DNA from 3 places in the Pseudomonas sp. N-1-13 genome. Region 3 is predicted to be linked to each of the others. Evidence: predicted binding sites of a transcription regulator. Region 3 holds the regulator's gene; each other region holds the start of a gene.
The links. The regulator sigma-54, encoded in region 3, starts transcription at its own class of promoters, with help from an activator protein. The targets are predictions, from matches to a motif close to ANTGGCATNNANNTTGCTNT.

Region 1: the regulator sigma-54 is predicted to act here: its motif matches at 3,139-3,158, upstream of flgB (flagellar basal body rod protein FlgB).
Region 2: the regulator sigma-54 is predicted to act here: its motif matches at 7,071-7,090, upstream of glnA (type I glutamate--ammonia ligase).

Annotation. Positions count from the first base shown of each region.
Region 1 covers NZ_JBYNRI010000001.1:4,378,794-4,388,918, reverse strand. The annotation lists gene flgM (flagellar biosynthesis anti-sigma factor FlgM) at 1-20, opposite strand, end outside; gene flgA (flagellar basal body P-ring formation chaperone FlgA) at 194-958, opposite strand; gene AC3I65_RS19735 (chemotaxis protein CheV) at 1,037-1,963, shown strand; gene cheR (protein-glutamate O-methyltransferase CheR) at 2,017-2,844, shown strand; gene flgB (flagellar basal body rod protein FlgB) at 3,200-3,607, shown strand; gene flgC (flagellar basal body rod protein FlgC) at 3,611-4,054, shown strand; gene flgD (flagellar hook assembly protein FlgD) at 4,070-4,792, shown strand; gene flgE (flagellar hook protein FlgE) at 4,823-6,124, shown strand; gene AC3I65_RS19705 (ribonucleoside-diphosphate reductase subunit alpha) at 6,467-9,358, opposite strand.
Region 2 covers NZ_JBYNRI010000001.1:5,528,778-5,538,902, forward strand. The annotation lists gene AC3I65_RS24770 (glycogen/starch/alpha-glucan phosphorylase) at 76-2,526, opposite strand; gene AC3I65_RS24775 (YkgJ family cysteine cluster protein) at 2,781-3,218, shown strand; gene typA (translational GTPase TypA) at 3,443-5,263, opposite strand; gene thiI (tRNA uracil 4-sulfurtransferase ThiI) at 5,402-6,856, opposite strand; gene glnA (type I glutamate--ammonia ligase) at 7,185-8,591, shown strand; gene AC3I65_RS24795 (chorismate mutase) at 8,714-9,271, shown strand; gene AC3I65_RS24800 (DUF4124 domain-containing protein) at 9,505-10,023, shown strand; gene AC3I65_RS24805 (DUF4124 domain-containing protein) at 10,020-10,125, shown strand, end outside.
Region 3 covers NZ_JBYNRI010000001.1:4,916,897-4,927,021, forward strand. The annotation lists gene AC3I65_RS22070 (KdsC family phosphatase) at 1-401, shown strand, start outside; gene lptC (LPS export ABC transporter periplasmic protein LptC) at 409-981, shown strand; gene lptA (lipopolysaccharide transport periplasmic protein LptA) at 968-1,516, shown strand; gene lptB (LPS export ABC transporter ATP-binding protein) at 1,516-2,241, shown strand; gene AC3I65_RS22090 (RNA polymerase factor sigma-54) at 2,405-3,898, shown strand; gene hpf (ribosome hibernation-promoting factor, HPF/YfiA family) at 3,975-4,283, shown strand; gene ptsN (PTS IIA-like nitrogen regulatory protein PtsN) at 4,296-4,760, shown strand; gene rapZ (RNase adapter RapZ) at 4,763-5,620, shown strand; gene AC3I65_RS22110 (HPr family phosphocarrier protein) at 5,636-5,908, shown strand; gene pmbA (metalloprotease PmbA) at 6,123-7,469, opposite strand; gene yjgA (ribosome biogenesis factor YjgA) at 7,623-8,147, shown strand; gene tldD (metalloprotease TldD) at 8,193-9,635, opposite strand; gene AC3I65_RS22130 (carbon-nitrogen hydrolase family protein) at 9,641-10,125, opposite strand, start outside.

The DNA.
Region 1 (10,125 bases), 540 kb from region 3:
CGATTGAAATCGATGACCATGGTAAAAAACCTCTGGGTATTTGGACGCTTGCCATGTTTTCGGCCATCCCCAAAAAAACTTTAGGCTCATTTATTCAATGAACGTGCGCACGTCTGCGCTTGCCTTTGCGTAAGGCACAGTCTAGGGAACACCGTGGGCAAGCGCCAGCTCTCTACCCATTTCCACCCGATCACTACATAGCCACTTCCACATGGCCTGGGGCCATTACCTGCGCCTTGATAACACGTTGGGAATTAAGGTTTTTTACCCGAATCTGTTCTCGCATGCCGCCGTTGGACAAAGCCTCGCCCGGCATCCGCACGGCCAGGGTCCCGCTGCGGGCGGTGATGACCACCTGATCGCCCTTGCGCACCACTTCGGCTTGTTCCAGGTGGACCAGGGTAATGACCTGGTCGGCGACCATTGGTCGGACAAGTTTCTGACCGATGGCCTGATCGACGGAGGTGAGGAAACCCTGGTTGATCTGGCTGACATCCCGTTCACGCAGTGTCACGTCCTGAGGCTCGACGATCCCGGCCCGCTTGAGCGGACGGGTGGTGGTGACGATTTCGCGAAACAGGCGCACTTGAGCGGGCACGAACACCGTCCAGGGCGCGGCGCTGTCGCACCGCAGCTTTACCGTGACCCGGCCCAGTGGTCTGGCCGGGCTCTCCAGAGACGCAGTCAATTCCTTGTCACACATGGGCATGCGCAGGCGCGGGTCGAGCTGGTTGACTTCGATTTCGTAGCGACCTTCGGTTTGACTGGTTGCCAGGTAGTCTTCTACGGTGAATTCAAGAAAGCCCTGAGTGACGCCGATAAGGAGATCAGGCAAGGTAACCGGAACAGCACCAAAGGCAGGGCCGCCCAAAGCGAGCAGGCAGGCAGCCAACAGTGCACCGAGCCAGTGGCGGCAGTGAGTGGTCAGGCGTCGAAAAAATGTCGTTTGTGCGTTCATGCCGGTTCAATAGCAAGCCCCGTGCCGTTTAGTGATGAATGCGCGTCGGACACATTAGCGTTAGGTAGGAGTCAGGGCATGGCGGGAGTAATGGATTCGGTAAACCAGCGCACTCAGCTGGTCGGTCAGAATCGCCTGGAGCTGTTGTTGTTCCGTCTCGACGGCCAACAGATGTACGGGATCAACGTATTCAAGGTCCGCGAGGTGCTCCAGTGCCCGAAGCTGACCCTGATGCCCAAGTCCAGCCCCGTCGTGTGCGGTGTGGCCAATATCCGCGGAGCGACCATCCCGATTCTCGATCTGGCGATGGCGACCGGTTCGGGGCGGCTTCTGGATCAGAGCAATCCGTTCGTGATCATCACCGAGTACAACACCAAGACCCAGGGCTTCCTGGTGCGCTCGGTGGAGCGCATCGTCAACATGAACTGGGAAGAGATCCATCCGCCGCCCAAGGGCACCGGTCGCGATCACTACCTCACGGCGGTGACCCGGGTCGATAACCAGTTGGTGGAAATCATCGACGTGGAGAAAATCCTCGCCGAAGTGGCACCGACCCCGGAAACGATTTCCGTGGGGGTGGTCGACGCCGAAACCCAGCACAAGGCGATTTCGCTGCGGGTCCTGACGGTTGATGATTCTTCGGTGGCACGTAAGCAGGTGACCCGTTGTCTACAAACGGTCGGTGTCGAAGTGGTAGCGTTGAACGACGGACGCCAGGCCCTGGATTACCTGCGCAAGCTGGTGGAAGAGGGCAAGAAGCCGGAAGAGGAGTTTCTGATGATGATCTCCGACATTGAAATGCCGGAGATGGACGGGTACACCCTGACGTCGGAAATCCGCAACGACCCGCGCATGCAAAAGCTGCATATTGTCTTGCACACCTCGTTGTCCGGTGTTTTCAACCAGGCGATGGTCAAGAAGGTGGGGGCCGATGATTTCCTGGCCAAGTTCCGGCCCGATGACCTGGCTTCCCGGGTAGTCGAGCGCATCAAGGCTGCAGAATAAAGGTCGGGCGCGTTGTGCGCCCGGCAAGTCAATACGATGAAAGAGGCGGTATTTTGTCTACGGGTAATTTGGATTTCGAACAGTTCCGGGTCTTCCTGGAAAAAGCCTGTGGCATTTTGCTTGGTGAAAACAAGCAATACCTGGTGTCGAGCCGTCTCAATAAGTTGATGGAGCAACAGGGCCTGAAATCGTTGGGCGAACTGGTCCAGCGCATCCAGACCCAGCCGCGCAGTGGGTTGCGCGAGATGGTGGTGGATGCCATGACCACCAACGAAACCCTGTGGTTTCGCGACACCTATCCGTTCGAGGTGTTGAAGAACAGGGTGCTGCCGGCGGCCATCAAGGCCAGTCCGGGGCAACGCTTGCGGATCTGGTCGGCGGCCTGTTCGTCGGGACAGGAACCCTATTCGCTGTCGATGTCCATCGATGAGTTCGAGCGGACCAATATCGGCCAGCTGAAAATGGGCGTGCAAATCGTCGCCACCGATTTGTCCGGGACGATGCTCAATAACTGCAAGACCGGCGAATACGACAGCCTGGCCATCGGCCGCGGCCTGTCGCCTGATCGCCTGCAACGCTACTTCGACCCCAAAGGGCCGGGTAAATGGGTGGTCAAGGCGCCGATCAAGAGCCGCGTGGAGTTCCGTTCGTTCAACCTGCTGGACAGCTACGCCAGCCTGGGCAAGTTCGACATCGTGTTCTGCCGCAACGTGCTGATCTACTTCTCTGCCGAAGTGAAAAAAGACATCCTGCTGCGCATCCACAGCACGCTCAAACCGGGCGGCTACCTGTTCCTCGGCGCCTCCGAGGCATTGAACGGTTTGCCGGACCACTACCAAATGGTGCAGTGCAGTCCAGGGATCATCTATCAGGCGAAGTGATTTGCTTGGGTTGGCAAAAAAACGGGAGTCCGCAAAGGCTCCCGTTTTTTTTGCCTGCTGATTTTTCCCTGTCACCCCTATCCCCTTGTGGGAGCGAGCCTGCTCGCGATAGCGGTATCACAGGCGATATCCATGGTGACTGACCCACCGTTATCGCGAGCAGGCTCGCTCCCACAAGGTCGTCGGTGTCGCAGAAGCGGCAGAAAAGCGGCAGCCAGCGGAAACCGATTGCCGCTTTTCTGGCATTGCCGCTTTGCCGATGCCCGCAAAGCCCCGGTTTATGGGCTTTTTGAAAGTGGCACGACGCTTGCTATGTCCATCGTACGTAAATTCTGGTCACCCGAAGGTTTCCAACATGAGCATCAGTTTCGATAAAGCGCTCGGCATCCACGAAAAGGCCCTGAGCTTCCGCGCCCAGCGTGCCGAAGTCCTGGCCAACAACATCGCCAACGCCGACACCCCGAACTTCAAGGCTCGGGACCTGGACTTCTCCAAAGTGCTCGCCGAGCAGAACGAGAAAGCCAAGAACGGCCACTTCGCCCTGAACATGACCAACAGCCGTCACATCGAAGCCGAAGGTCTGGGCAATGCCGATGAGTCGCTGATGTACCGCACGCCGATGCAGCCTTCGATCGACCAGAACACCGTGGACGCTCAACTGGAACAGTCCAACTACACGGAAAACTCCGTGAACTTCCAGGCCAGCTTCACCCTGCTCAATAGCAAATTCAAAGGGCTGGTATCGGCCCTGCGCGGAGAGTAAGTCATGTCGATTGCGAGCGTATTCAACATTGCCGGCAGCGCCATGAGTGCTCAGACCACGCGTCTGAACACCGTTGCCAGTAACATCGCCAACGCCGAGACCGTGTCGTCGAGCATCGACCAGACCTACCGTGCCCGTCACCCGGTGTTCGCCACCATGTTCCAGGGCGGCCAATCCGGCGGCAGCGACTCGCTGTTCCAGGAGCAGGACGCCGCAGGGCAGGGTGTGCAGGTGCTCGGCGTGGTCGAAGACCAGAGCAACCTCGACGCACGCTACGAGCCGAACCACCCGGCCGCCGACGCCAAGGGCTACGTCTATTACCCGAACGTGAACGTCGTTGAAGAAATGGCCGACATGATTTCCGCCAGTCGTTCGTTCCAGACCAACGTCGAAATGATGAACACCGCCAAAACCATGATGCAGAAGGTCCTGACCCTCGGTCAGTGATAAGGGGCGAGTCACATGAGCGTCACCAACACCACCAGTGGTTTGAGCCTCAACGAGATTCTGGCCAACTCCTCGGTCAAGACCAACACCACCACCGATGGCCTGGCCTCGGCGACGAATGCGGCTACCGGTTCCAAGGAACTGGGCAAGGATGCGTTCCTGCAATTGCTGGTCACCCAGCTGAAAAACCAGAACCCGCTGGAGCCGCAGGATAACGGCGAGTTCGTTGCCCAGTTGGCGCAATTCAGCAGCCTGGAAGGCATCACCACACTCAACGAAACCGTGAGCGGTATTGCCGGCAACTACAACTCGTCCCAGGCCCTGCAAGCCTCGTCACTGGTGGGCCGTTCGGTCATAGCCCCGGGTAACAAGGCTGTGGTCGATACCTCCAAGAGCCTCAACGGCACGGTGGTGGTACCAGCCTCGGTGTCCTCGCTCGCGATCAAGATCGCGGACAAGGACGGCAAGACCGTTCGTACGATCGAGCTGGGCAGCCAGAATGCCGGTAATTCGGCCTTCATCTGGGATGGCAAGAACGATGCGGGCACCACCCTTGAGTCGGGTACTTACACCTTCACCGCTTCGACCACTATCGACGATAAGCCCGTGTCGCTGATCACCAACCTGCCGGCGACCGTCAGCAGCGTGACGATCAGCCAGACGGGCGGTGAGCTGATGCTCAACCTGGCCGGGCTGGGCAGCATCGCCCTGTCCAAAGTACAAACTATTGGTATGTAGAGCCGACTAAACCGGCAAAAGGAGTGCAACATGTCTTTCAACATCGGCCTTAGCGGTCTCTATGCAGCCAACAAGCACCTGGACGTGACCGGCAACAACATCGCCAACGTGGCGACCACCGGTTTCAAATCGTCCCGTGCGGAATTCGAAGACGTCTACTCGGCCACCAGGCTGGGCAGCGGCACCAAGACCGTCGGTAACGGCGTGCGCCTGGCCAACGTCTCCCAGCAGTTCAGCCAGGGTGACGTCAACAACACCGGCAACGTGCTGGACATGGGCATCCAGGGTTCGGGCTTCTTTGTCCTGAGCAACGACGGTTCCCTGAGCTACACCCGTGCCGGTACGTTCAAGACCGACAAGGAAGGTTTCATCACCAACAGCGATGGCACTGCGCGTTTGCAGGGCTATGGCGTGGATGCCAATGGCAACATCCTCAACGGTATTCTGACCGACCTGCGTATCGACACTTCCAACCTGCCGCCGCAAGCGACCAGCCTGGTTTCGTCGACGATTAACCTGAATTCGACGGCAACGCCGATTTCCCAGGCGGCTCCCTACGTATTCGATCCAACCGATACCGCCACGTTCACCAAGCAATTCACCACCCCTGTCTACGATACCCAGGGCAACCAGCACTCGATGGACCAGTACATGGTCAAGACTGGCGCCAACACGTGGGATGTCTACACCCTGATCGATGGCCGTAACCTCAATGGCAGTGCGCCGGTTGCGCCGAACGCCCCCGTTCCTTCGACGATGACCTTTGACTCGAATGGCAAGTTGGTCCAGGTCAGCACCCCGCCTGCGACCATCAACAACGATCTGGTACTCACTGGCTGGGTGCCTGGCACCGTGACCAACGGTGTGTGGACCGCCAACGGCGCCGGTTCGTCGACTATCACCGTCTCCATGGCCAACACCACCCAGTTCAACGCCGACACCGCGCGTTCGATTCCTGCCCAGAACGGCTACGCCACTGGCCAGATCACCAACCTGACCATCGACGGTAGCGGTGTACTGCTGGCCAACTTCAGCAACAACCAGACCAAGCCGATCGGTCAGCTCGCCCTTGCCAGCTTCACCAACGAGCAAGGCCTGCAACCGGTAGGCGGCAGCGGCTGGAAAGAAACCTTCGCCTCGGGTATCCCGGGCTACGATGCTCCGGAAACCGGCACCCTGGGTTCGATCGTCTCCAACTCCCTGGAAGAGTCCAACGTCAACCTGACCAATGAACTGGTCGAGCTGATCAAGGCCCAGAGCAACTACCAGGCGAACGCCAAGACCATCTCCACCCAGAGCACCATCATGCAGACCATCATTCAGATGGCTTGATATCGAAGGTCGCTTGAACGCTGCACAAGAAGCCCCTCGCAAGAGGGGCTTTTTTGTGGGTGGGTGTTTTCGGGGGGGCTGTCCCGGCCTCATCGCGAGCAGGCTCGCTCCCACAGGTGGACGCATTCCAATGTGGTCACTGGCTGAACCAAAGCCGCTCCCACAGGGATTTTCAGTGAGCGCAAATCTTGCGAACGAACCGGAACATATGTGGGAGCGAGCCTGCTCGCGATGGGGTCAGCCCAGTCGCTACTTTTCTCAAGGCAAAAGAAAACCCCCAATAAACCAGCGGTCTATCGGGGGCTTCTTTAGCAAGCGCCTTGCAGCGCCCACCCACTCAGCTTATTGGCAAGCTTCGCAATCCGGCTCATCGATCGCGCAGGCCTTTGGCACGGGTGCCGGGCCGGCTGGAGCCGCCAGGACCGAATCGTCACCGTGGTTGCCGCCGCTGGAAACAGCGTTCAGCTTGCCGGTGTTGATGGTCGACTTCTCGGTGCTGGTGGCGGCCAGGGCACGGAGGTAGTAGGTGGTTTTCAGACCACGGTACCAGGCCATGCGGTAGGTCACGTCCAGCTTCTTGCCCGAGGCACCGGCGATGTACAGGTTCAGCGACTGAGCCTGGTCGATCCACTTCTGGCGACGGCTGGCCGCGTCGACGATCCACTTGGTGTCCACTTCGAACGCGGTGGCGTAGAGCTCCTTGAGCTCCTGCGGGATGCGCTCGATCTGCTGTACCGAACCATCGTAGTACTTCAGGTCGTTGATCATGACCGAGTCCCACAGGCCGCGGGCCTTGAGGTCGCGAACCAGGTACGGGTTGATCACGGTGAACTCGCCCGACAGGTTCGATTTCACATACAGGTTCTGGTAGGTCGGTTCGATCGACTGCGACACGCCAGTGATGTTGGCGATGGTGGCGGTCGGAGCGATGGCCATGATGTTGGAGTTACGGATGCCTTTCTGTACACGGGCGCGAACCGGTGCCCAGTCCAGGGATTCGTTCAGGTCAACGTCGATGTACTTCTGGCCACGCTGTTCGATCAGGATCTGTTGCGAGTCCAGCGGCAACACGCCCTTGGACCACAGCGAACCCTGGAACGTCTCGTACGAGCCGCGCTCGTCGGCCAGGTCGCAGGAAGCCTGGATCGCGTAGTAGCTGACCGCTTCCATGGACTTGTCGGCGAACTCGACCGCAGCGTCCGAACCGTACGGGATGTGCTGCAGGTACAAGGCGTCTTGGAAGCCCATGATGCCCAGGCCGACCGGACGGTGCTTGAAGTTGGAGTTCTTCGCCTGCGGCACCGAGTAGTAATTGATGTCGATCACGTTGTCGAGCATGCGCACGGCGGTGTTCACGGTGCGTTGCAGCTTGGCGGTGTCCAGCTTGCCATCGACGATGTGGTTCGGCAGGTTGATCGAGCCCAGGTTGCAGACGGCGATCTCGTCCTTGTTGGTGTTCAAGGTGATCTCGGTGCACAGGTTCGAGCTGTGGACCACGCCCACGTGCTGCTGCGGGCTGCGCAGGTTGCACGGGTCCTTGAAGGTCAGCCATGGGTGGCCGGTTTCGAACAGCATCGACAGCATCTTGCGCCACAGGTCTTTGGCCTGGACGACTTTGAACAGCTTGATCTTGTTGTACTCGGTCAGGGCTTCGTAATACTCGTAGCGCTCTTCGAAAGCCTTGCCGGTCAGGTCATGCAGGTCTGGAACTTCGGATGGCGAGAACAGGGTCCACTTGCCGTCGTCGAAGACGCGCTTCATGAACAGGTCAGGGATCCAGTTGGCGGTGTTCATGTCGTGGGTACGACGACGGTCATCACCGGTGTTCTTGCGCAGCTCGATGAACTCTTCGATGTCCATGTGCCAGGTTTCCAGGTAGGCACACACCGCGCCTTTGCGCTTGCCGCCCTGGTTGACCGCGACCGCGGTGTCGTTGACTACCTTGAGGAACGGTACGACGCCCTGGGATTTGCCGTTGGTGCCCTTGATGTACGAGCCCAATGCGCGAACCGGGGTCCAGTCGTTGCCCAGGCCGCCGGCAAATTTGGACAGCATGGCGTTGTCGTGGATGGCGCCATAGATGCCCGACAGGTCATCCGGCACGGTGGTCAGGTAGCAGCTCGACAGTTGTGGACGCAGGGTGCCGGCGTTGAACAGCGTCGGGGTCGAGGCCATGTAGTCGAAGGACGACAACAGGTTGTAGAACTCGATGGCGCGGTCTTCACGCTGCTTCTCTTCGATCGCCAGGCCCATGGCCACGCGCATGAAGAAAATCTGCGGCAGTTCGAAACGGATACCGTCCTTGTGGATGAAGTAACGGTCGTACAGGGTTTGCAGACCCAGGTAAGTGAACTGCTGGTCGCGCTCGTGGTTGATCGCCTTGCCGAGCTTTTCCAGGTCGAACTCGGCCAGTACCGGGTTCAGCAATTCGAATTCGATACCCTTGGCGACGTAGGCCGGCAAGGCCTTGGCGTACAGGTCGACCATTTCGTGGTGGGTCGCGCTCTCGGCGACTTCCAGGAAGCTCAGGCCTTCGGCACGCAGGGTGTCCATCAGCAGGCGGGCGGTCACGAAGGAGTAGTTCGGCTCGCGTTCCACCAGGGTCCGCGCGGTCATCACCAGTGCAGTGTTGACGTCCTTGAGTGCGACGCCGTCATAGAGGTTTTTCAGGGTTTCGCGCTGGATCAGGTCGCCGTCGACTTCTTCCAGGCCTTCGCAGGCTTCGGTGACGATGGTGTTCAGGCGACCCATGTCCAGCGGCGCGAGGCTGCCGTCGGCGCGTGCGATGCGGATCGAAGGGTGGGCCTGGACCGGTGCGTCGGCCGGGGAGCGGGTGGCACGTTCCTTGGCGCGCGAATCACGGTAGATCACATAGTCGCGGGCCACTTTCTGCTCGCCGGCACGCATCAGGGCCAGTTCGACCTGGTCCTGGATTTCTTCGATGTGGATGGTGCCACCCGACGGCATGCGACGCTTGAAGGTTGCGGTGACTTGCTCGGTCAGGCGGGCCACGGTGTCGTGGATGCGCGACGAAGCGGCGGCGGTGCCGCCCTCAACTGCGAGAAACGCTTTGGTGATGGCGACGGTGATCTTGTCATCGGTGTAAGGAACGACAGTGCCGTTACGCTTGATCACACGCAGTTGGCCAGGCGCGGTAGCGGCCAGATCCGAGTTCGAATCAGCGGCCAGCGGCGCGGTGCCCTGCGGGTTCTCGCGAGTTGTGTCGGTGTGCATGGGTGTCTCCACATTCTCTATGTTTGTTTGGGCACCATCACGGTGCCCACCGTTCCGTCCTGAAGCACTACAACCGACTGGCGCCGGGTATAACAACTTCGGGACAGTAGGAAGCAGGCCTGAATACCGCTTCCTTCCGAAGTTCTGGGCTTCGAGCCTGGGCTCGAAACCGGATTGCAGAGGTGCCTGCAATGGACTGCAACACCCGTACCGTTCTGGTCGTTTTGACCTTGAAACGATGGCCATCCGCAAGGGGCGGTCTGGTCTTGGGGGAATGCGGTGTTTCAGTCGGACAAAGGCAAGAAAAGCGCTTGAATTATCTGTCCGACTTGTGTTTGGTTTTTGGTCGAAAACCCTACATGTAGGGTTTTTTACGCGACGGGCTACAAGATAATGCGTTTTGGGGGATGAATGCAACGTGCTACCTGTGGATAAGCCTGTGCGTAATTTGTGTGCGAAACGTGGAACAGCTCTGTAGGCCGCGACCTTGCTGGAGTGGACCTTTTTTCATCGTTTTAACGATCCGAAAACAGCCCGATGGTTTTTGCGGGCGCGGACGTTACCATACAAGTCCCGCGCGACCGAACGCATTTGTCCGCTTGTTTTATGCAGGGCCGGCGTTTATACAATCGGCCCGTGCATGGGCATGCTTATCCTCCTTTAACATGACAAAAAGATGGGGGAGGTGCATTCGAAGTGGGTACCACCCTGTGGCGAGGGGATTTATCCCCGCTGGGCTGCGGAGTAGCCCTGAAACGGGCGGCTAT
Region 2 (10,125 bases), 610 kb from region 3:
GCCCGGCGAAACTGGCGCTTAGTATATCGACCAAGCCCAACCACCGTTGGGCTTCGCTCACATTTCCTGCAACTGCTACTCCAGGGCTTTCCAGATGTCGGTGGCGTATTCCCGAATGGTCCGGTCGGAGGAAAACCAGCCCATGCGCGCGGTGTTGAGCACCGCCGAACGCCACCAGTGCTGGGCGTCGTGCCAACGTTCTTCGACCCTGGCCTGGGCATCCCAGTAAGAGTCAAAGTCGGCGCAGACCAGAAAGCGATCGTAATCCACCAGCGAATCGACAAGCCCGGTGTAGCGCATCGGATCGTCCGGCGAAAACACCCCGCCGCGAATAGCCTGCAACACATCGTTGAGGCGATGGGACGCGGCAATGTCCGGCGCGGCACTGAACTCGCCGTTCTGCTTGCGGGCCTCCACCTGCTCGGCCGTCAGGCCGAAAATGAACATGTGCTCACCGCCCACGCGCTCATGCATCTCCACGTTGGCGCCGTCCATGGTGCCGATAGTCAGCGCACCGTTAAGACCGAACTTCATGTTACTGGTGCCTGACGCTTCAAAACCGGCCGTGGATATCTGCTCGGAAAGGTCCGCCGCCGGGATGATGCTCTCGGCCAGGCTGACGTTGTAGTTGGGCAGGAACACCACTTTGAGCAGGCCACGCACGGTCGGGTCGTTGTTCACCACACGGGCGATATCGTTGGTCAGCTTGATGATCAACTTGGCCTGGTGATAACTGGCGGCGGCCTTGCCAGCGAAGATTTTCACCCGTGGCACCCAGTCCACTTCCGGTTCGGCGCGGATCGCCTGGTACAGCGCCACCGTGTGCATCAGGTTGAGCAACTGACGCTTGTATTCATGGATCCGTTTGACTTGCACGTCGAACATCGCCGCCGGGTTCACGGCAACCCCCAACCGCTCGTGAATCAGATGCGCCAAGGCCTTTTTGCTGTGCAGGCGCTGTTCGGCGAACTGTTTGCGGAACGCCGGTTGATCCGCGAACGGCTCCAGCTCGATCAGGCGCTCCTCGGGGTTGTCGAGCACACTCGGGCCCAGGGCATCGACCATCATCGAAGTCAGTTCAGCGTTGGCCTGAAACAGCCAGCGGCGGAACGTGATGCCGTTGGTTTTGTTGTTGATCCGCTCGGGGTAGAGCTTGTGCAGCTCGGAGAACACCGTGCTGCGCATCAGTTGCGTGTGCAATCCGGACACACCGTTGACGCTGTGTGAACCGAGAAAGGCGAGGTTGCCCATGCGCACCCGGCGGCCGTTGTCTTCTTCGATCAGCGACACCGCGCGCAGCACGTCGAAATCGTGCACCCCCTTGGACCGCAGAGCATCGATGTGCTGGGCGTTGATCAGGTAAATGATCTGCATGTGTCGGGGCAACATGCGCTCCATCAGCCCCACTGGCCAGGTTTCCAGGGCTTCGGGCAGCAGCGTGTGGTTGGTGTAGGAGAGCGTGTCCTGGGTGATCTGCCAGGCGGCGTCCCAGGCCACGTCGTAGACGTCCACCAATTGGCGCATCAACTCGGCCACGGCGATCGACGGGTGAGTGTCGTTGAGCTGGATCGCCGCGTGGTCGCCCAAGGTCAATACCGAGGTGTGCATGTTGCGATGACGGCGCAACAAATCCTGCAGCGAGGCGGCGACGAAGAAATACTCCTGGCGCAGGCGCAATTCCTGGCCCGCCTCGGTGCTGTCGGCCGGGTACAGCACGCGGGAGATACTTTCGGCCCGGGCCACTTCCGCCACGGCACCCAAATGGTCCCCGGCGTTGAAGCGTTCCAGGTGCAGCTCTTCCATGGCGCGGGCGCGCCACAGACGCAGGGTGTTGACGCTGGCACCGCGCCAACCCACCACGGGGGTGTCATAGGCGATGGCTCGCACGGTTTCACCCGGAGACCAGACTTGCTTGGTATTGCCGGAGGCGTCGGTCACGGTCTCGACGCTGCCGCCGAAGCCGATCGGGTAAACCACTTCCGGCCGCTCGAACTCCCAGGGGTTGCCGAAATCCAGCCAGTGTTCGGTTTGCTCCTGCTGCCAGCCATCAACGATGGCCTGGCGAAACAGGCCGTGCTCGTAACGAATGCCGTAGCCATGGCCGGCAATGCCCAAGGTGGACATGCTTTCCATGAAACATGCCGCCAACCGGCCGAGGCCGCCGTTGCCCAACGCCGCATCGGGTTCGAGCAGGCGAATGCGCTCCAGATCCACGCCCAGTTCGGTCAAGGCTTCGCGCGCAGTGTCCAGCAGGCCGAGGTTGCTCAGGCTGTCATAGAGCAAGCGGCCGATGAGAAATTCCAGGGAGAGGTAATAAACGCGCTTCTGGCCCTTGCGGTAAATCTGCCGCGTGTGGTCCATCCAGTGCTCGACCATATGGTCGCGGGCGGCCAGGGCAATGGCTTCGAACCAGTCGTGATCAAACGCATGATCCGGGTCCTTGCCGACGGCGTAAGTGAGTTTGGTCAACACGGCATCGCGAAATGCAGCCACTTCGGCTTCGCGAACAAGTGGTTCTTGAGTCATTGATGAGACCTCGAACGAGCATGAAATTGTCTGAGCCTAGACGGTCTGACAGGCACTACAGGCGCAGGTTCGTTGGTTTTTCCATAGCGACGGAGAATCGCCGCCAGGGAATTGCCGTATGGGCGAATGAATGCAGGGGCCGTGCCGGTCCTGGGAGAGTTTTACCGGGCTCGAAAAAAAACCGGCAGATGGTCGTTCAAAATTTCACCAGTCCCGGTATGATCGCGCGCCCTGATGCATGCTGGTAAACCTTGATGATGAAGCCCAACCTGATCGCCGCCGCGGAGATCGACCGAATCGATACCTGGGCCAAGTACTCCGCGCCAATGTGCGGTTCCTGCGTGTCGAGCTGCTGCACACTGCCGGTGGAGGTCAAGATCAAGGACCTGATCCGGATCGGTATCGTCGATGAATTCGAACTGGGCGACCCGCCGAAAAACATCGCCAAGCGCCTGCAAAAGGAAGGGATCGTCGAGCGCTATAACCAGAAATCCGAAATCTTCACGCTCCAGCGCATGAGCAACAATGATTGCCTTTATCTGGATCGCAAGAGCCGGTTGTGCACCATTTATGAGAAACGCCCGGATACCTGCCGCAACCATCCGCGGGTCGGGCCGCGCCCGGGGTACTGCGCCTACAAGCCCAAGGAAGTGGAGCGCGAGCGTAATCCGCGGACGTTGGACAAATTCTGATCGAATGATGTTTTAGCTGCGCCTGGAACATCGCCATCGCGAGCAAGCTCGCTCCCACAGGGGATTTGCGGTGGATACAGATTTTGTGTCCGACCTGAATCCCTTGTGGGAGCGAGCTTGCTCGCGATGGCGCCCTGACAGCCACTACATAACTTCCAGGCATAAAAAAACGCCCCCGATCTCACGACCGGGGGCGTTTTTTTAGCCGCTAACTAAGTCGAAACTCAGTTACCGCTTTTCTTGGCGGCGCGGGTACGCTCGCTTTCGCCAAGGATCTTCTTACGCAGGCGAATCGACTTAGGCGTCACTTCGCACAGTTCGTCTTCCTGCACGAACTCCAGCGCTTGCTCCAGAGTGAACTTGACCGGCGGAACCAATGCGATGGTTTCGTCTTTGCCCGAAGCGCGCATGTTGTCGAGCTTCTTGCCTTTGGTCGGGTTCACGCCCAGGTCGTTGTCACGGCTGTTGAGGCCGACGATTTGACCTTCGTAGATGTCCTGGCCGTGCTCGACGAACAGCTTGCCGCGCGCTTGCAGGGTTTCCAGCGAGTAGGTCAGTGCCTTGCCGGTCGCAACCGATACCAGAACACCGTTCTGACGGCCGGACATGTCGCCGGACTTCATCACGTCATAACGATCGAAGATCGAAGTCAGGATGCCGCCACCGGAGGTCAGGGTCAGAAACTCGTTACGGAAACCGATCAGGCCACGGGCCGGGATGTTGTACTCAAGGCGCACACGGCCCTTGCCATCCGGAACCATGTTGGTCAGGTCGCCTTTACGCAGGCCCATTTGTTCCATGATCGCGCCCTGGGATTCTTCCGGCAGGTCGATGGTCACGTTTTCGTACGGTTCGTGCTTGACGCCGTCAACCATACGGATGATCACTTCAGGACGACCTACGCCCATTTCGAAGCCTTCGCGACGCATGGTTTCGATCAGAACCGAGAGGTGCAGCTCACCACGGCCGGAAACCTTGAACTTGTCGGCCGAGTCGCCTTCTTCAACGCGCAGTGCCACGTTGTAGAGCAGCTCCTTGTCCAGACGCTCCTTGATGTTACGGCTGGTCACGAACTTGCCTTCTTTACCGCAGAATGGCGAGTCGTTGACCTGGAAGGTCATGGAAACGGTTGGCTCATCGACGGTCAACGGCTTCATCGCTTCGACGTTCAGTGGGTCGCACAGAGTGTCGGAGATGAACAGTTGCTCGAAGCCGCTGATGCAGACGATGTCGCCGGCAGCTGCTTCTTCAACGTCGATACGGTGCAGGCCGTGGTGACCCATCAGCTTGAGAATACGACCGTTGCGCTTCTTGCCGTCGGCGTCAATAGCCACGACCGGCGTGTTCGGCTTGATGCGACCACGGGCGATACGGCCAACACCGATAACACCCAGGAAGCTGTTGTAGTCCAGGGCCGAGATTTGCATCTGGAACGGACCGTCACGGTCGACTTTCGGCGCAGGTACGTCGTCGACGATCGACTGGTACAGCGGGGTCATGTCTTCGGCCATGTTGGTGTGGTCCAGACCGGCAATACCGTTCAGGGCCGAGGCGTAGACGACTTTGAAGTCCAGCTGTTCTTCGGTGGCGCCCAGGTTGTCGAACAGGTCGAAAATCTGGTCCAGAACCCAGTCCGGACGCGCGCCTGGACGGTCAACCTTGTTGATGACCACGATCGGACGCAGGCCGGCTTCGAAAGCCTTCTTGGTCACGAAACGGGTTTGCGGCATAGGGCCGTCCTGGGCATCGACCAGCAGCAGCACGGAGTCGACCATCGACATTACGCGCTCTACTTCACCACCGAAGTCGGCGTGGCCCGGGGTGTCCACGATGTTGATGTGGTAGCCATTCCAGTTGATGGCGGTGTTTTTCGCCAGAATAGTAATACCGCGCTCTTTTTCCTGGTCGTTGGAGTCCATCACGCGCTCGTCGTTGAGCTCGTTGCGCTCCAGAGTGCCGGATTGACGCAAGAGTTTGTCTACCAGGGTGGTCTTACCATGGTCAACGTGAGCAATGATGGCGATGTTGCGTAGATTTTCGATCACTTGTGTATCTCGATCAGAGGATTCGGTGTGCTGACAGGTCGTGGCAGCGATTTACGTTGAGTCCGACAAAGCCGTTACAGCCTGTCGGCGGCGTCGGGGGGCCGGTGACGCAGGCCACAGGCAAACAGCCCCGGGCACTTAGCTCGGTCGATAAACGCGCACATTGGCATGCCCCTCACTGAGCAAATGGTGGGCATGCAGGCGACTCATCACGCCTTTGTCGCAATACAACAGGTACTGGCGAGTAGGGTCCAGTTCCTTGAAACGCGCGTTCACTGCATAGAACGGCATCGTTTGTACCTCGATACCGGCGATACTCAGCGGGTCGTCTTCAGCGTCGTCCGGGTGACGGATGTCGATGATGATCTGACCGGCCAGCGCTTCGCCGACTTCTTCAATCTGTATGTCCTGGCCCAATTCATCGATCACCCGATCGATTGGCACCAGCCTGGCGTTTTCGAGCGCACGCTCGAGCACCGCCATGTCGAATTCTTTCTCTTCATGCTCCACACGCCCGCGCTTGGCCGCAGTCTTCGGATTGACCGAGATGACCCCGCAGTATTCCGGCATGTGCCGGGCAAAATCGGCGGTGCCGATCTCGTTGGCCGTGTCGATGATGTCCTGCTTGTGGCTGGCGATCAGCGGGCGCAGCACCAGCTTTTCGGTCACGCAGTCGATCACTGACAGGTTCGGCAGCGTCTGGCTCGACACCTGGGAGATCGCCTCGCCGGTGACCAGCGCATCGATGTGCAGCCGATCGGCGATGCTGGATGCGGCACGCAACATCATACGCTTCAAAATGACGCCCATATGACTGTTATCGACTTTGCCGAGAATCTCGCCCAGGACTTCCTCGAACGGTACGCTCACAAATAACACGCGTTGGGAGCTGCCATACTTCTTCCAGATGAAGTGCGCCACTTCCATTACGCCCAGTTCATGGGCGCGCCCGCCAAGATTGAAGAAGCAGAAATGGCTCATCAGCCCGCGCCGCATGATCTGGTAGGCCGCGACCGTGGAATCGAAACCGCCGGACATCAGCACCAGGGTCTGTTCCAGCGAACCCAGCGGATACCCGCCAATGCTGTCGTGCTGACTGTGGATCACGAACAACCGCTGGTCGCGAATTTCGATGCGCACTTCAATTTGCGGGTCTTTCAATGAAATTCCGGCGGCGCCACACTGCTTGCGCAACTGGCTGCCGACGTATCTCTCCACGTCCATCGAGCTGAACGGGTGTTTGCCGGCGCGCTTGCAGCGCACCGAGAAAATCTTGCCGGCCAGGGCATCACCATAATGCAGCTTGCACTTGGCGAGGATGTCGTCGAAATCCCCCAGCGGGTATTCGTCGACCTGCAGGAAATGCGCGATGCCCGGCATGCAGCTCAGGCGCTCGGTCATTTCCTTGAGAATCTTGGGTTCGCTGACGCGGGTTTCCAGTTCGAGGTTGTCCCACACGCCGTTCACCACCACAGCCGGGTCCAGATCGCGGAGCACGGCACGGATGTTCTTGGCCAACTGGCGGATGAAACGCATCCGTACCGGGCGGCTCTTGATGGTGATCTCGGGGAAGACTTTTACGATTAGTTTCATGAAAACAGCGCGCGAACGGCCAGCCGAAAAAGGGGGGCGCGGATTATAGCGGAAATTGCTCAAGGTTTAACCAGTTAATGTGCACTCGGTTTTCAACGCACCAAAACAGGTCATCTCTCGCAAGTTACGCCACATTGCAGTGCGCAATTGTTCGACAATCCGCGAATACAGGCTATAAAAGCGTGGATTTGGTGCAAAAAACCCATGCTGGGGCACTGGCATGCAAATTGCTCCCTTGTGAGGCAGGTTGCCTTGGCAGAGTATTCGCGCCGGCATCACCCATATCTAAGGGCACACCATTACCCGCCCGAAGCCACCCGGAGGACATATGTCGAAGTCGGTTCAACTCATCAAAGATCATGACGTCAAGTGGATTGATCTGCGCTTCACTGACACCAAAGGCACTCAACATCACGTGACCATGCCGGCCCGTGATGCGCTGGACGACGAATTCTTTGAAATCGGAAAGATGTTCGACGGTTCCTCCATCTCTGGCTGGAAAGGCATCGAAGCCTCCGACATGATCCTGATGCCGGACGACGAAACTGCCGTCCTGGACCCGTTCACCGAAGAGCCGACCCTGATCCTGGTCTGCGACATCATCGAACCTTCGACCATGCAAGGCTATGACCGCGACCCACGCGCCATCGCCCACCGTGCCGAGGAATACCTGAAGTCCACCGGTATCGGCGACACCGCTTTCTTCGGCCCTGAGCCTGAGTTCTTCATCTTCGACTCGGTCAAGTTCAAGTCCGACATCTCCGGCTCCATGTTCAAGATCTTCTCCGAACAAGGTTCGTGGATGTCCGATCAGGACGTGGAAGGCGGTAACAAAGGCCACCGTCCTGGTATCAAGGGCGGCTACTTCCCGGTTCCACCGTTCGACTTCGACCACGAGATCCGTACCTCCATGTGCAACGCACTGGAAGAGATGGGCCAGACCGTCGAAGTTCACCACCACGAAGTGGCGACTGCCGGCCAGAACGAAATCGGCGTGAAATTCAACACGCTGGTCAAGAAAGCTGACGAAGTCCAGACCCTGAAGTACTGCGTACACAACGTTGCTGATGCATACGGCCGCACCGCGACCTTCATGCCGAAGCCTCTGTACGGCGACAACGGTTCGGGCATGCACGTGCACATGTCGATCTCCAAAGACGGCAAGAACACCTTCGCTGGCGAAGGTTATGCCGGCCTGTCGGACACCGCTCTGTACTTCATCGGCGGTATCATCAAGCACGGTAAGGCCCTGAACGGCTTCACCAACCCGTCGACCAACTCCTACAAGCGTCTGGTACCAGGCTTCGAAGCACCGGTCATGCTGGCCTACTCGGCTCGTAACCGTTCCGCCTCGATCCGTATTCCTTACGTCAACAGCCCTAAGGCTCGCCGTATCGAAGCTCGCTTCCCGGATCCGGCTGCCAACCCGTACCTGGCCTTCGCTGCACTGATGATGGCCGGTCTGGACGGTATTCAGAACAAGATCCACCCTGGCGATGCCGCCGACAAAAACCTGTATGACCTGCCGCCTGAAGAGGCCAAGCAAATCCCACAGGTTTGTGGCAGCCTGAAAGAAGCCCTGGAAGAGCTGGACAAGGGCCGTGCGTTCCTGACCAAGGGCGGCGTATTCAGCGATGACTTCATCGACGCTTACATCGCACTGAAAAGCGAAGAAGAAATCAAGGTTCGCACCTTCGTACACCCACTGGAATATGAGCTGTACTACAGCTGCTGATCCGGTAGCGTCGCCCCACGGGGCGTGAATAAAAAGAGGCCTCCTTCGGGAGGCCTTTTTTATGGGCGCAGGTTACGTGCATGATTGTCTGCGCCCTCCACTATTCGAAGACGAGATCACCCATGACTTCGCGCGTTTCATTCTGCCTTGCTCTGTCTGCCGCGTTGTTGGGCACCGCCGCCCAGGCCGCCACCGCACCCACCACCCTCGCCCCACTGCTCGGCACCATAGGCGAGCGCCTGGCCATTGCCGATCAGGTCGCCCTGAGCAAGTGGGACAGCCGCAAACCGGTGGAAGATCGCCAGCGCGAACGCGAGGTGATCGCCGCTGCCGTCGCCCAGGCACCAGCTTACAAACTGAGCAGTGAAGCGGTAGAGGCGTTTTTCGCCGCACAAATAGAAGCCAACAAACTGGTGCAATACGCGCATCTGTCCGACTGGCAACTGCAAGGCAAAGCCCCGGACGCACCGCGCCCGGACCTGGTTAGGCAGATCCGCCCGCAGCTGGATCAACTGCAAAAACGCCTGCTGCAACAACTGGCCGACTTCAGCCCCTACCGCACCGACCCGCAATGCCCGCAATGGCTGGCCCAGGCCACCCATACCGTCAGTAACGACCCGTTGCGGCAAATGGCGCTGGTTCGGGCGACCGCAGAGCTGTGCGTCCTCACAAAATCCTGAGCCCACACATCTTTCCCCTGTGGGAGCGAGCCTGCTCGCGATGAGGCCAGCCCATCTACCACTTGTGTGACTGACACTCCGCCATCGCGAGCAGGCTCGCTCCCACAGGGGTCCAGTGTCGAACCTGGAGGCTGTGAACACCGCCCCCACAAGGGATGGCGTGCAACAACTTGGGCCAACCGCCTCCCCTGACCTATGCTGCAATCCAACACTTTCGGTTTTCGGTTGATTTTATGGGTCGTGGCTTTCCAGGAATGCTGTTGTTGCTGTTGGCGCTGCCAGCCGCCGCACAGATCTACAAATACACCGACGCCGACGGTAACACCGCCTATAGCAACCAGCCGCCCGATGGCATACCGGCCCAGGCAGTGGAGCTGCCGCCACTCAACAGTGTCGAACCCCAGCCCCCGACCAACCCGAACGCTGCTGCGCCCGCCGCGAACCGGGACGAGCCAGGCAACGCCTACGAAACTCTGGAGCTGACAGACATCCCCAGCGAAGAGGCCCTGCGCGCCAACAACGGCACCTTCACCGTTGGCGTCCTGGCTCGGCCGCGTCTGCAAAGCCCTCATCTGTTCAGGTTGTTGCTGGACGGCCAGCCCTATGGCCAGCCGAGCAACGTGCCGCGCCTGCAATTGGTGAATATCGATCGGGGCGAGCACAGCCTGGCGGTACAGGTCATCGACGGCGAACATCTTGTGCAACAGAGCGAAACCGTCATCTTCACCGTGCAACGGGTGCACCGCCCATGATCCGCTGGCTGCTCGTGCTGTGCCTGGCCGTGCTGCCAGGGCTGGGGGCAGCGCAGGTCTATACCTACATCGACGCCCAGGGCAATCGCGTCTTCACCGATC
Region 3 (10,125 bases):
CCCTCGACGGCCAGGGCATCAAGATGCTGATGGCCGCCGGCGTGCAGACCGCCATCATCAGTGGCCGCAAGACGCCAGTGGTCGAGCGGCGCGCGAAGAATCTCGGCATCCCCCACCTGTATCAGGGACGAGAAGATAAACTGGTGGTGCTGGACGAGCTTCTGGGGCAACTCAACCTAAGCTATGAACAGGTCGCCTACCTCGGTGACGACCTGCCGGACCTGCCGGTGATTCGTCGGGTCGGCCTGGGCATGGCGGTGGCAAACGCGGCCGGCTTCGTGCGCGAGCACGCCCACGGCATCACCACGGCGCGAGGCGGCGAAGGGGCCGCTCGTGAATTCTGTGAACTGATCCTGCGCGCCCAAGGCCGCCTCGAGGCGGCCAACGCCGCGTATCTGTGAGCCATTTATGCTAAGCAAGAAAATTCGCACCATCGTGGTGTTCGGCTGCATCGCAGCGATTTTCGCGGCGGTCGGCTATTGGAACATCAGCCCGGAACGCTTCCTCGACCGCCCTGCGGTCAAGGTCCAGGAAAATGATATCGACTGGTATGCGACCAACACGCATACCCTGCAATACCTGCCCGATGGCAAAGTGCAGTATGAAATGACGTCCGACAAAGTCGACCACGTCAAGGCCAGCGAAATCACACTGGTCACCAAGCCAGACCTGAACATGTTCAGGGGCACCGAGTTTCCGTGGCACGTGCAGAGCGAACGCGCCGAGGTCAATCCCGACGGCACCGAAGTGGAACTGATTGATTCGGTACGCATCGCCCGGACCGATGAGAAGAACCGTACGACCATCATTACCAGCAGTCGTATGACAGTCTTCCCGCAGCGAGAATATGCGCAGACCGAGCAACCCGTTAGAATCGACGGCGCCGGTGGTGTGTCGACCGGCACGGGAATGAAAGCGTATTTGAAGGAAAGCAGGATACACCTGCTATCGAACGTAAGAGGACAGTATGAAGCTCGCTAAAACCCTCCCTATTTTGCTCAGTCTGGGCGCAGCACTGGGAAGCGCGAGCGCCTGGGCCCTCCCCACCGACCGCGACCAGCCTATCCGCATCCAGGCCGACGACGCCCAACTGGACGACAAGAACGGTGTAGCCACCTATAAAGGTGACGTGATCATCACCCAGGGTTCGATGAAGGTCACCGGCAACACCGTGACCATCACCCGCACCCAGTCCGGCGACATCGACGTCGTCACCTCGGTGGGCAATCTGGCCTACTTCGAGCAGATGCAAACCGCGGGCGACACCAAGCCGGTTCAAGGCTACGGGGTAACCATTCAGTACCACGCCGCCAAAGACCGCGTGGTGCTGATCGATCGCGCCAAGGTCGTCGACAAGGACAACAACATCACCCAGGGCGAGAAAATCGTCTACGACACGGTCAAGAAGCTGGCCAGCGCCGGTCGCGCCACTGGCAGCAAGGTCACCGAGCAGCGTCCACGGATCGACATGGTCATCCAGCCGAAAAAGAAAACCGACGAGCAGAAGGCCCAGTAATGGCAACTCTGAAAGCTCAGCACCTGGCCAAGAGCTACAAGAGCCGCCAAGTCGTGCGTGATGTCAGCCTGTCCATCGACAGCGGCCAGATCGTCGGCCTGCTCGGCCCCAACGGCGCGGGCAAGACCACTTGTTTCTACATGATCGTCGGCCTGGTTCAGGCCGATCAGGGCCGCGTCCTGATCGACGACCTGGACGTCAGCCACCAGCCGATGCATGGCCGGGCGAAGGCCGGTATCGGCTATCTGCCGCAAGAAGCGTCGATCTTCCGTAAACTGTCGGTTGCCGACAACATCATGGCGATCCTCGAGACCCGCAAGGAACTCGACAAGGCCGGTCGCCGCCAGGAACTGGAAAGCCTGCTGCAGGAATTCCACATCAGCCACATCCGCGACAACCTGGGCATGAGCCTGTCCGGTGGCGAACGGCGCCGCGTGGAAATCGCTCGCGCCCTGGCCACCGCACCGAAATTCATCCTGCTGGACGAACCATTCGCTGGCGTGGACCCGATTTCGGTCGGCGACATCAAGCAGATCATCCACCATCTCAAGGCCAAGGGCATCGGCGTATTGATCACCGACCACAACGTTCGCGAGACGCTGGATATCTGTGAAACCGCCTATATCGTCAATGATGGCCAGTTGATTGCCGAAGGCGACTCCGCGACCATCCTGGCCAATGAACTGGTCAAGGAAGTGTATTTGGGCCATGAGTTCCGCCTGTAAGCGAAAAGTGTCTGGTCAATCACCTCGGCGTCGCTAATTTTATTACGTGACGCCCTAGGCAAACACTTCAGTTTCAGGCATATAATTTGCTTAAGTTTGGCGCTTCGGCGCCCTGTAGTGGATGGCGCATGTGCGCCGGCGAATAAGGTGTTAAGCCCCAGCCATGAAACCATCGCTAGTCTTGAGAATGGGCCAGCAGCTGACGATGACACCGCAGCTGCAACAGGCCATCCGCCTGCTCCAATTGTCGACCCTGGACCTGCAACAGGAAATCCAGGAGGCCCTGGAGTCCAATCCGATGCTCGAACGCCAGGAAGAAGGCGACGACTTCGACAACACCGATCCGCTGGCCGATAACGTCGAGCAAAAGACCAACACCGAAATCCCGGAACCGTCCTATCAGGAAACCGCCCCGACGGTGGATAACCTTGAGGATGGCGAATGGAATGAACGCATCCCCAACGATCTGCCCGTGGATACTGCCTGGGAAGACGTCTACCAGACCAGCGCCAGCAGCCTGCCCAGCAGCGATGACGACGAGTGGGACTTCACTACCCGCACCTCCACCGGCGAAAGCCTGCAGAGCCACTTGCTGTGGCAACTGAACCTGGCGCCGATGTCCGATACCGATCGTCTGATTGCCGTGACCCTGATCGACTGCATCAACAATCAGGGCTACCTGGACGAGACGCTTGAAGAAATCCTCGAGGCCTTTGACCCCGAGCTGGACATTGAGCTGGACGAAATCGAAGCCGTCCTGCACCGCATCCAGCAGTTCGAACCCGCCGGCATCGGTGCTCGCAACCTGGGCGAGTGTCTGCTGCTGCAACTGCGTCAGTTACCCGCCAAGACGCCTTGGCTGGCCGAAGCCAAGCGACTGGTCACCGACTACATCGACTTGCTGGGCGGTCGCGACTACAGCCAGTTGATGCGTCGCATGAAGCTCAAGGAAGATGAACTGCGCCAGGTGATCGAACTGGTCCAGAGCCTCAACCCGCGCCCAGGCTCGCAGATCGAGTCCACTGAACCCGAATACGTGGTTCCCGACGTGATCGTGCGCAAGCACAACGACCGCTGGCTGGTGGAACTGAACCAGGAATCGGTGCCCAAGCTGCGGGTCAACGCCCAGTACGCCGGCTTCGTAAAGCGCGCGGACACCAGCGCCGACAACACCTTCATGCGCAACCAGTTGCAGGAAGCGCGCTGGTTCATCAAGAGCCTGCAAAGCCGCAACGAAACCCTGATGAAAGTAGCCACCCAGATCGTCGAGCATCAGCGCGGCTTCCTGGAGTACGGCGACGAAGCCATGAAGCCGTTGGTCCTGCACGACATTGCCGAGGCAGTGGGCATGCACGAGTCGACGATTTCGCGGGTGACCACCCAGAAATTCATGCATACCCCCCGGGGCATTTATGAACTGAAATACTTTTTCTCCAGCCACGTCAGCACCTCCGAAGGCGGTGAATGCTCGTCCACAGCCATCCGCGCGATCATCAAAAAACTGGTGGCCGCGGAAAATCAGAAAAAGCCGTTGAGTGACAGCAAGATCGCTGGTTTACTGGAGGCACAAGGCATTCAGGTGGCCCGCCGTACCGTCGCCAAATACCGTGAATCCCTCGGGATCGCACCTTCGAGCGAACGCAAGCGGTTGATGTAACAGGCCACGCCACAGCGTTCCAGTGGCAGGCATTTCTGCCTGCCGCTTTATGCACTGGCAACGAAGGAGAAGCTGTATGCAAGTCAACATCAGTGGACACCAACTGGAAGTGACCGAACCTCTTCGCGAATACATCGGCGAAAAACTCGAACGATTGGAGAGGCATTTCGACAAGATCACCAACGTGCAAGTCACGATGAACGTCGAGAAGCTGCTGCAGAAAATCGAAGCCACGTTGCATATCCCCGGCGGAGAGGTGGTTGCCAATGCTGCGCATGAAGACATGTATGCCGCGATTGACCTGCTGACCGACAAGCTGGATCGCCAACTCAAAAAGCATAAGGAAAAGACCCAGAGCCTCCTCCAGGGCGCGACCGGTCGTTAACCCCCCTAATCCATGATCCGACTAGAATCCATCCTGACCCCCGGCCGTTCCCAGGTGAACGTGCCGGGTGGCAGTAAAAAGAAAGCCCTCGAACAAATTGCCAACCTGATCCACCGAGAGGTACCGGATCTGGAAATGCAGGATGTCTTCGAGGCCCTGTTTGCCCGTGAAAAACTGGGCTCCACCGGCTTTGGCAACGGTATCGCCATTCCCCATTGCCGCCTCAAGGCCTGTACAGCGCCGATCAGTGCGTTGCTGCACCTTGAAGCACCCATAGATTTCGACGCCATCGACGGCGCACCGGTCGACCTGCTGTTTGTACTGCTGGTACCGGAAGCGGCGACCGATGCGCACCTTGAGCTGCTGCGCCAGATCGCCAGCATGCTGGACCGCAAGGAAGTGCGCGAGAAATTGCGCAGCGCGCCGAGCAACGAAGCCTTGTATCAGGTTGTCCTGGACGAGCAGAACGGTCATTAAACATGCGCATGATCATTGTCAGCGGACGCTCCGGCTCCGGTAAAAGCACGGCGCTTAACGTGCTTGAGGACAGCGGCTACTACTGCATCGACAACCTGCCGGCCGGCCTGCTGCCGGAACTGGCCGAGCGCGCCCTGATCCACACCGAACTGGCGCAACCGCTGGTGGCGGTCTCCATCGATGCACGCAATCTGCCGAGCCACCTGTCGCGGTTCCCGGAGCTGCTCGCGGAAGTGCGCAATCGGCACATCCAGTGCGATGTGCTGTATCTGGATGCCGATGAGGAGACGCTGCTCAAGCGTTTCTCCGAAACCCGTCGGCGTCACCCCCTGAGCAACGCAAGCCGCTCCCTGGCCGAAGCCATTCATGACGAGAGTCAGCTGCTGGGGCCGATCGCCGACCTGGCGGACCTGAAGGTCAATACGACCCACCTGAACCTGTATCAACTGCGCGACACCATCAAGCTGCGCCTGCTGAACCAGCCGGAGCCAGGCACGGCATTTCTGGTGGAGTCGTTCGGCTTCAAGCGCGGAATGCCGGTAGACGCCGACCTGGTGTTCGATGTGCGCTGCCTGCCCAATCCTTATTGGAAACCGGAGCTGCGCGAACAATCGGGGCTCGACCAGCCGGTGATCGACTACCTGGCCGCCCAGCCGGATGTCGAGGAAATGTACCAGGACATCTCCAGCTACCTGCTCAAATGGCTGCCGCGCTTTGCCGCGAGCAACCGCGCCTACGTCACGATTGCCATTGGCTGTACCGGGGGCCATCACCGCTCCGTCTACCTGACCGAACGATTGGGTCAGCTCCTGCAACAGTCCCTGAAGAACGTCCAGGTTCGCCACCGCGACCTCAGCTAAAGGATTCACATCGCGATGCCCGCTCTGGAAATTGAAATCATCAACAAGCTGGGCTTGCATGCCCGCGCGTCAGCCAAGTTCGTCGGTGTGGCAGGTCAGTTTCCTTGCGAGATCCTAGTGGGCCGTGACCCCGAGAAAATGATCAATGGCAAAAGCATCATGGCCATGATGATGCTGGCAGCCGGCCAAGGCACCAAAATCCATCTGCGAACCGAAGGTGAACAGGAGCAGGAGGCGCTGGATGCGTTGGTGGGGCTGATCAACAACTACTTCGATGAAGGCGAATAGCCTCAAGCTCTGAAGCAGATTCATTGTGGCGAGGGGATTTATCCCCGCTGGGGTGCGAAGCAGCCCCAAAACCTGACACGGCGATGAGTCAGGCAGTTTGAATGGGGGCGCTTCGCACCCCAACGGGGATAAATCCCCTCGCCACAAGGTTCCTCTAAATATAAAAAGGCGCGTCATCCACTTGGATGACGCGCCTTTTTTACTGCGCTGAAGGTCAGCTACCCGCTACCGTCATTCGCTCGATCAACACCGAGCCGGTGCGGATGTTGCTGCGCAGTTCCAGGTCGTTACCCACCGCCAGGATCTGCTTGAACATATCGCGCATGTTACCGGCGATGGTGACTTCCTGGACGGCAAACTGAATCTCGCCGTTCTCGACCCAGAACCCCGCCGCGCCGCGAGAATAGTCCCCGGTGACCATGTTCAGGCCATGCCCCATCAGTTCCGTCACCAGCAGGCCACGGCCCATGCGACGCAGCAAGGCTGCCTGGTCCTCTTCGCCATGGGTCACGAACAGGTTATGCACGCCACCGGCATTGGCGGTGCTGGGCATGCCGAGCTTGCGACCGGAATAGGTGCCGAGAATGTAGGACACCAGTTCGCCATTCTCCACGAATGGCTTGGCGTAGGTGGCCAGGCCATCGCCGTCGAAGGCCGAGCTGCCCATGGCCTGCATCAGGTGCGGACGCTCATCGATGGTCATCCACTCCGGGAACAGTTTCTGGCCGAGTGCCCCTTCGAGAAACGATGATTTGCGATACAAATTGCCGCCGGAGACCGCCGACAAAAAGCTGCCAAACAACCCGCCGGCCAGTTCGGCGGCAAATAGCACCGGCACTTCACAGGTCGGCACCGGCCGCGCACCCAAGCGGCTGGCCGCCCGCTGCGCGGCTTTGCGGCCAATACTCACCGGATCTGCCAGACGATTGCCCTGGCGGTTCACGTCATACCAGTAGTCGCGCTGCATCTGGCCGTTGGCTTCGGCGATCATGACGCAACTGAGGCTGTGCCGGGTCGACGCATAACCACCGATAAAACCGTGGCTGTTACCGTATACACGGCAGCCCTGATGGGTATTGAGGGTCGTGCCGTCGGCGTTTTTGATTCGCGGGTCGGCGTCGAAAGCCGCCGCTTCACAGCGCAACGCCTGCTCGATGGCTTGTTCCGGGGTGATGTCCCAGGCGTGGAACAGGTCGAAGTCTCGCAGTTCCTTGCACATCAGCGCAGCATCGGCCAGGCCCGAAGCTTCGTCCTCGGAGGTGTGCTGGGCGATCGCCAGCGCAGCGGCAACGGTTTCACGAATGGCGTCAGGACCACTGGCCGACGTGCTGGCCGAGCCCTTGCGCTGGCCGGCGTACAACGTGATGCCAAACCCCTGGTCGCGATTGAATTCGACGGTCTCCACCTCGCGCTGGCGAACCGATGTCGACAAACCTTGTTCCAGAGAGACCGCCACCTCACACGCGCTGGCGCCCTGTCGCTTGGCTTCGGCAAGGATCTGCTCGACTTGTTCCTGCAGTGCCGGCAATGCTTGCGGGCCGACGCTCTGAACTGCACTCATGGTGTATCTCCACTCAAATTCTGCTTTCGGTCAGGGTTTGTACGAAGAGTGCCTTCGCGACTTTGCGTACAAACCTGAGGCCTTCGTGCGACCGGGCCGGACAAGCGGCCCCCGACTGGTTATCATGGCGGCGTTTCTTTGCGGACTGCCACCATGGTTGATTCTTACGACGACTCCCTCTACGAGGGTGAAAAAAGCAAATCCCAGGTCAAACGCGAGCTGCATGCTCTGGTTGACCTCGGCGAGCGCCTGACAACACTCAAGCCTGACTTGCTGGCCAAACTGCCTCTGACCGACGCCTTGCGCCGGGCCCTGGCCGATGCGCCCAAGCACACCGCGAATATCGCGCGTAAACGGCACCTGCAATTCATCGGCAAACTGATGCGCGACCAGGACACTGACGCCATCCTGGTTCTGCTCGATCAACTCGATGCCTCTACCCGGCAGTACAACGAACGCTTCCATAACCTGGAGCGCTGGCGCGATCGCCTGATCGCAGGCGATGACGGCGTACTGGAAAAATTCGTCATCGACTACCCGGAGGCTGACCGTCAGCAACTGCGCTCCCTGATCCGTCAGGCCCAGCACGAGTTGGCGCAAAACAAGCCACCGGCCTCGAGCCGTAAAATCTTCAAATACATTCGTGAGCTGGACGAAACCCAACGCGGCCTGCGCTGAGTAACGACCGTGGGTGGAGGCCTCGCACTCCACCCAGCTCTCCCGTCATGCGCCCGTGCCACCCACGGTAATCGCATCAATCTTCAGGGTCGGCTGACCAACACCCACCGGTACTGACTGCCCATCCTTGCCGCACGTCCCCACGCCGCTGTCCAGCGCCAGATCGTTACCGACCATCGACACCTTGCTCATCGCCTCCGGCCCGTTGCCGATCAGGGTCGCGCCCTTGACCGGCGCAGTGATCTTGCCGTCTTCGATCAGGTAAGCCTCACTGGTGGAAAACACGAATTTGCCGCTGGTGATATCCACCTGGCCGCCGCCGAGGTTGGCGCAGTAAATACCCTTTTTCACCGAAGCGATGATTTCCGCCGGATCGCTCTGACCGCCCAGCATGTAGGTGTTGGTCATGCGCGGCATCGGCAGATGCGCGTAAGACTCGCGGCGACCATTGCCGGTACGGGCCACGCCCATCAGGCGGGCGTTGAGCTTGTCTTGCATATAGCCCTTGAGCACGCCGTTCTCGATCAGGGTGGTGCATTCGGTCGGGGTGCCTTCATCGTCGACACTCAGGGAGCCGCGACGTCCGGCCAGGGTGCCATCATCGACGATGGTGCAGAGTTTCGAAGCGACCATTTCGCCCATGCGGCCGCTGTAGGCCGAGCTGCCCTTACGGTTGAAATCGCCTTCCAGACCGTGCCCCACCGCTTCGTGCAGCAGCACACCGGACCAGCCGGAGCCCAGCACCACCGGCAATGTGCCGGCCGGCGCCGGGATCGCTTCAAGGTTGACCAGGGCCTGGCGCAGCGCTTCGCGGGCGTAACCCATGGCGCGATCTTCGCTGAGGAAATAACGGTAATCGGTGCGTCCGCCGCCACCATGGCCGCCGCGCTCGCGACGACCGTTCTGCTCGACGATCACACTGACATTGAAACGCACCAGCGGCCGGACGTCCGCCGCCAGACCGCCGTCGGTGGACGCCACCAGGATCCGCTCCCAGACCCCGGCCATGCTCACCGATACTTGCTGGATGCGTGGATCAAGGGCGCGAGTGGCGACGTCGATGCGCTTGAGCAGCTCGACCTTTTCGGCGCGGCTCATGACTTCCAGCGGGTTGTCCGGCGCATACAACTGCGTCACGTCCTGACTGCTGAAGGCCTGTACCTTGCCGTTCTGCCCGGCCCGGGAAATCGAACGAGCGGCACGGGCTGCGGCGCCCAGTGCTTCAAGGGTGATGGCGTTGCTGTAGGCAAAGCCGGTTTTTTCCCCGGACTGGGCACGCACGCCCACACCCTGGTCAAGGTTGAAACTGCCTTCCTTGACGATGCCGTCTTCCAGCGACCAGGACTCGGAGATCATCCCTTGGAAATACAGGTCGGCTGCATCGATGCCCGGGCCGGCCAGGTCGCCCAGCACCCCTTGCAGGCTTTCGAGGGTTACGCCACCGGGGGCTAAAAGGTGTTCACTGACTGAGGATAACAACCCGCTCATATGTTCTACGCCTTGAATTCGTCGTCTTGGACAGGCCGCTGTCGAGCGCCCTGCGAGAAAAAGCGCCGATGGCTAACCACCGGCATACGCGCCCGGATGGACGCCTGTTCGCTGCTGTCGCGCTCGGCCAGCAAAACGGCCTCGCCTTGTTCCTGTTGCGCCAGCACACGGCCCCACGGATCGACTATCGCTGCATGGCCAAAGGTTTCCCGTGGCCCTGGATGCAGCCCACCCTGAGCGGCTGCCAGCACATAACACTGGGTCTCGATAGCCCGGGCGCGAATCAACACCTCCCAATGGGCAGCGCCAGTCACTGCGGTAAACGCCGAAGGCGCGGTGATCAATTCAGCCCCGGCGGCGCGCAGTTCGCTATAGAGTTCCGGGAAACGCAAGTCATAACAAACCGTCAGACCAACCCGCCCTACAGGTGTATCGGCCACTACCACGTTGTAGCCATAAGCATAGTCATCAGACTCGCGATAACGACCGC